2 linked regions of the Catalinimonas alkaloidigena genome follow. Each later gene encodes a partner of the first gene's protein in a complex. Links are inferred from orthologs where the notes say so. Each region holds a gene or a part of one and is shown on either strand. Other genes may lie near its edges.

The links. Proteins that work in one complex are often made in the same cells at the same time.
Region 2: the proteins of pheT (region 1) and pheS are in contact, whole or in part, in a crystal structure (PDB 6P24), measured with the Escherichia coli proteins. The link is inferred for Catalinimonas alkaloidigena from one-to-one orthologs.

Annotation. Positions count from the first base shown.
Region 1 is NZ_FNFO01000002.1:744,587-747,675, reverse strand. Bases 19-3,058 are described here. They hold pheT (phenylalanine--tRNA ligase subunit beta), read right to left. Parts: upstream 2,722-3,058; coding sequence 316-2,721; downstream 19-315. Other genes in these bases: BLR44_RS06625 (hypothetical protein), read right to left, coding at 19-250. In the rest of the region: more of BLR44_RS06625, read right to left, coding at 1-18; BLR44_RS06610 (sugar phosphate isomerase/epimerase family protein), read right to left, coding at 3,088-3,089.
Region 2 is NZ_FNFO01000008.1:314,224-317,125, forward strand. What follows is about bases 23-2,875. They hold pheS (phenylalanine--tRNA ligase subunit alpha), read right to left. Parts: upstream 2,054-2,875; coding sequence 992-2,053; downstream 23-991. Other genes in these bases: BLR44_RS19780 (STAS domain-containing protein), read right to left, coding at 23-270; BLR44_RS19785 (Rieske (2Fe-2S) protein), read right to left, coding at 509-952; BLR44_RS19795 (hypothetical protein), read left to right, coding at 2,247-2,875. In the rest of the region: more of BLR44_RS19780, read right to left, coding at 1-22; more of BLR44_RS19795, read left to right, coding at 2,876-2,902.

The DNA of each region.
Region 1 (3,089 bases):
TGACACACTCATCAATACGTTGCCGAAGTTCGGCCGTATCCTGAGGATTTACGGGTACCGAAGTTACAATCTTACTGATTTTAGGTTGATTTTGAAAGTTACTCAGTTCCCGCTTCTGCCGTGCTACCAGCTCTTCCAGAGAGGCTTTTTCCTGCTGAATCTGTGCCAGTTCACGCTGCGAATGCCGGTACAGTTCCACCAGCCTGCGCAGGCGCCTTTCCAATTGTTCGATACGGCTAATCAGGTCCAAGGGTAATTGTGAGTTGAAGGTGCTAGTATTATACTGACGAAACTACTCCGGTGCATGTTTCAGCCCTACCGCCGGATCACGGCGCCCAGCTCGCGCTCGAAATTCTTCATGAGGCGGTCCATCGTCTTGTCGATCTCCTTGTCAGTCAGGGTCCGCTCCTGGTCTTGCAGGATGAAACTCACGGAATAGGATTTTTTCCCGGCCCCCAGCGATTCGCCTTCGTAGACATCGAACACGTTGAGGTCGCGCAACAGACGTCGCTCAGTTTTCCGGGCAATCTGCCGGATCTCCTCGAAGGTCACGTTCCGGTCCAGCACCAACGAAAGGTCGCGGCGCACTTCGGGGAAACGTGAGATTTCCTGCGTCACGAGCTGATCGCTGAACTTCTTGGTCAGGTAATCCCAGTCGAGCACGGCGCAGAACACCAGGCTCTTGAGTTCCATCTTCCGGCTCAAAGAGGTTTTCACCAGTCCCAGCGTCGCCACGTCGCGGCGATTCATCCGCAGGGTCAGGCCCCAGGCAAACTGCGGGTCTTGGGCGGGGACCTGTTCCAGTTCGTCGGCCCCCAGTTTCCGCAGTACTTTCGTGACGACATTCCCGAGTTGGAAGAAGTCGACGGGCTGCGATTTGCCCTGCCAGGTTTCGGCCCGCTGGTTGCCCTGCGCCAGCAGAATCAGTTGATCGGCTTCCTGATAGCCTTTCTCGGTTTTCTGGTAGATGCGTCCGAACTCAAACAGCCGCAGGTCGGTCTGGCGTCGGTTCAGGTTATGTGCCATTACTTCCAGTCCGGTAAACAGCAGGTGCTGCCGCAGCACACTCAGTTCTTCGCTCAGCGGATTGACCAGCGGCACGCTCTGCGCCTCGGCTCCCAGCCATTGAGCATACTCCGGCCGGGTCAGCGAATTGGTCTGAATTTCGGTAAAGCCGACGGCCGTCAGCAGCGTCGAAATGCGTTGCCGCAATGTATCGCGGTCCACCGCCGGAAACTCCGACAGAAAATCGCTCCGCAGTTGTGCGCTCACTTCCAGCTGGTCGTAGCCGTAAATCCGCAGCAGTTCTTCGGCCACATCGGCTTCCCGCTGCACGTCGACCCGGTAAGGCGGCACCCACAGGCGCAGCCCTGCGTCGGTTTCCTCCTCGATGCGAATGTCGAGCAGCTCCAGAATCTTGCGAACGCGTCCGTGCGGAATCTGCACCCCCAACAGGCGATCCAGGTGCCGGTAACGCACGTCGACCGGGAAGCCCGTCACGGGCCGCGGATGGTTGTCGGTTACGTCGGTGACGATGGTACCGCCGGCCACTTCCTGCAACAACAGGGCGGCGTACTTTGCCGCGTAGGCAGGCAGCTCCGGGTCGGTTCCCCGCTCAAAGCGGAACGAGGCATCGGTTTTGAGGCCGTGCCGCTGGGCCGTACGCCGCACGCTGCCCGGCGCGAAATAAGCGCTTTCGATGAATACGTTGGTGGTAGCTTCCGTCACGCCCGAACCCGCACCTCCGAATACTCCCGCCAATGCCACCGGTTTGTCGCCGTCGCAAATCACCAGATCTTCGGCCGAAAGCTTTCGCTCGACGTCATCCAGCGTGACCAAGGTTTCTCCTTCGTTCGCGTAGCGCACCACGATTTTGTGTCCGGCCAATTGTGCTTCGTCGAACGCGTGCAGCGGCTGCCCCAGCCCGTGCAACACGTAATTGGTCACGTCGACCACGTTGTTGATCGGTGACAAGCCGATGGCCCGCAGGCGTTGCTGTAACCATTCCGGAGAGGGGCCGACCGTAACGCCGTGTACGCTCACGCCACAGTAGCGCGGGCAACCTTCGGGCGCTTCGATTACGATCTCGACGGGGCTTTCCGCACGCGCCACGGCAAACGCCGAGACGTCGGGCTTGGTGATGGGGCGATTGTAAAGGGCCCGCAGGTCGCGCGCCACACCCAGGTGCGAGGCCGCGTCGGCCCGGTTCGGCGTCAGGCCGATTTCCAAAACGTAGTCAGTTTCCAGGTGAAAGTAGTCGGCGGCGGGGGTGCCATTGGGCAAGTCGGTATCCAGCACCATAATGCCCGCATGCGAAGCCCCGAGGCCAAGTTCATCTTCTGCACAGATCATGCCCTGCGAAACTTCGCCGCGAATTTTGGCCTTCTTGATGGTAAACGGCTCACCCTCTGCGGGGTACAATGTGGCCCCCACGGTAGCCACCACAACCTTCTGTCCGGCCGCGACATTGGGTGCACCGCACACGATGGGCACCACTTCGCTACCGAGGTCTACGGTCGTTTTGCTGAGTTTGTCGGCATCGGGGTGCTTCTCGCAGGTCAGCACCTCCCCGATTACCATGCCTTGCAGGCTGCCGGGTACGGCTTCGATCGTTTCTACGCCTTCGACTTCCAGGCCCGAGGCGGTCAGCCGCGCGTCCAGTTCTTCGGCCGACTCGTGCAGGTCGATAAAGTCGCGCAACCAATTGACGGATATTTTCATGGGGCAATGTCTAGTTAGATACAGAACACCCACACCCTGAACGAGCAAGCAGCAGACGCCTCGTTTCCCTCCGGGCGGGGTACATTCGAACCTCAAAATTAGGGAATCGTTCCACGTAGGGAAGCCACGAGCGGGATGTTCCGCTTTCGCAAAGAAAAAAACAGGAAAGGTTGTTCATTTGAAATACGCCGCTTACATTTGCTGCCCGTTTAGACGCCGAAGTGGTGAAACTGGTAGACACGCACGTTTCAGGGGCGTGTGGGCTTACGCCCGTGCGAGTTCGACTCTCGCCTTCGGCACTAAAGCAAAAGCCTTCGAGTTTTCTCGAAGGCTTTTTTATTTTCAGGCGCCAGCAAGGCGGAAGTTTC
Region 2 (2,902 bases), on another replicon or contig:
AATCTCAAATACGCCTTTCACTTTGTCGCTCACCTCAAACAACACCAAATTGATGTTGCTTTCTTCAAACTCTTTCAGGTACGACATAAAAACGCCTAATCCCGCGGAAGAAATGTAATTCAATTCACTACAATCCACCAAGATGTTTTTCGCCCCATCGGCAACAACGCGCTCAATGGTTTGATCCAGGGAGATAGAAGAACTCGCATCCAACTCTCCTCTTACTTTAATGATGCAGAAGTTTTCTTCTGTATTAACAAACAATTCCATCTATCGCAAATTAACGTGTATTAAACCATAAGGTTGTGGTGACAGCCCTGAATATAGGGAGAGTGCGCGGAAGAATCCAACACTTTACACCCTAACGATCACAATTCTATGTAAAAAAATAAAAGAAAAATTAATAAAAGCTAGCACGCGTCAATGCGAAGAAAGCGCTAAAGCCCTGGTCATAAAAGAGTGCTACGCAAGCCGGTAGGAAAGGTTACGCGAGGCGCTTTATTTATTCTTAGTTGCTGATATACAACACGTTACTGGAAACTACCGCTGCGTATTGCCGCAAAGGCGAAACGGCCGGCGGGGCCGTGACACGTCCTTCGAAGTCGAATTGTGAACCGCAACAGGTATCGATCATAAATTGCCCGGACGGATCGACCATCACCTGCGAACACGTGTCGGTCGGCTGCCAGGTACACTGCCGCTCGAACGCCCGGAATTTGCCGTTGCTGACCCGGTAGATGATCAGTCCCTTCAGCCCACCGCGATCCAACTCCACATAGCCGCCGTCCAGTTGCAACCGCACGTAGCGTGGGTCAGTCAACACAATCTGTTCGTTGACAATGGCCGTTGGCAGCGGATCGATGATGTAATTGTCGTTCTGGCAGGCCCCTGCCAGAACGCCTAGCCCCACCAGCCAACCCGCCCAGCGGTGCTTTCTGCTTCCGTATTTCATGGTCGTCCGTTTTCTCTTTTCAACCCGGCACCGGCCGGATTAACCCAACGACGTGAACTGTTGTAAGAACCGCACGTCGTTTTCAGAGAATAAACGTATATCGCTGATTCGATATTTGATCATGGTGATCCGTTCGATGCCCATGCCAAAGGCGAAGCCGGTGTAGCGTTCCGGATCAATGCCGCAATTAGACAACACATTGGGGTCGACCATGCCCGCACCGCCGATTTCGATCCAGCCGGTGCCTTTGCAAATATTTTCGGAGCCGCCACAAATCTGGCAGGTACCGGGCTGACGCAGCCCACACGAAATGTCGATTTCCGCGCTGGGTTCGGTAAAAGGGAAGAACGACGGCCGGAAGCGCACCTGCGTCTGCGGTCCAAACATTTCGCGGGCGAAGTAATAAAGGGTTTGTTTCAAATCGGCCATGCTGACGTTCTCTGCGATGTACAACCCTTCGACCTGGTGGAAATAGCAGTGCGCACGGGCCGAGATGGCTTCGTTGCGGAACACCCGCCCGGGCATGATCATCCGGATCGGCGGCTTGTGGCGTTCCATCATCCGTACTTGTACCGACGAAGTATGTGTGCGCAGCGCAATGTCGTTGTCCTGACCAGGATTTCGTTCGATGAAGAACGTATCCTGCATGTCGCGCGCCGGGTGATCGGGCGGAAAGTTCAATGCCGAGAAGTTGTGCCAGTCGTCCTCGATTTCGGGACCTTCGGCCACGCTGAAACCGATGCGGGCAAACACCTCAACGATCCGGTCCCGCACCAGCGAAAGCGGATGGCGTGCGCCCAGCTCTTTGGGCACTACCGGCAGCGTCAGGTCCAACGGGGGCGGCACGTCCGACGTCTGGCCCTGTTCCATCGTCGCTTTTCCTTCGTCAAAACGCTGCTGGGCCAGTTGCTTCAGTTCGTTCAGCTCCTGCCCTACCGCCCGGCGGTCTTCGGCCGGAACATCGCGGAGGCCGGCGAACAGGTCGGCGACTTTCCCTTTACGGCCCACGTAGCCGATCCGAAATTCTTCCAGTTGAGCCGGAGTTTCAATGGAGGCAGAGACGATTTCCTGCCGAACCGCTTCGATTTTTTCCTTCATCATACGCAAAGATAGAAGACCTCCCGCACTGATGACCCGGCCGGAAGTCGATTTTTGTTTAGGCGCGCCTGTTCGTGTCGTGCGGAAAAGCGGGCCGAGGAATGACGAACCGAACGTATTTCTTACATTCAACTGCGTGCCGCCCCGTGCGTACCGCTGGAGAAACCTTGCGGCGCTGCCTACCTTTGATTTCTGTATGAAACCGCACGCTATGTTTCGTAAGGGATTGATTCTCGCCGGATTACTCTGCGTTCTGGCAGGTACCGCTCAGGCGATGGTACCGGGCGATTCGCTTGCTCCTGCCACGACGCGCACCATTGTGCCCGCCAATACCAAAGCCAGTTTGCTCAATGTGAAAGTGGTACCGGGCTTTTTCTGGAACACCGCTGGCCTGGAACTGGAAGCGACCCTGAGCGGCTCGTTCTCGGCAGGCGTCGTCGGTCATTTTAAATGGGGACCCGGCGACGGACAACGCGACAATTACCGATTGGTGGACCAGGACTACAACCACGCCGGTTACCTGATCGACGGCTTTGTGCGGTATTTTCCTTTGCAACCGGCTCCGTCCGGATGGTACGTGCAAGCGACCGCCTCGTACGGCACCCTGCTGTACGCCGATGCCTCCGTGCGGCCTTATACGCTGTGGATGCTGCGCGATTTGCCCAAACAAGCCGATCCGCTTGCGCCGGTAGCCGCTTCCCAACCGTATGCGTTTGGAGTAGCTTCGGGCTACCAGTTTCTGATCAGCCGTGGGCACCTCATCGCCAATCTGCTGGGCGGGGCACAATTGCAGTTCGACGAGGCACAGAAACCGTATGTTTCCCTCTATTTTATGCCATCCGTAGGGTTTTA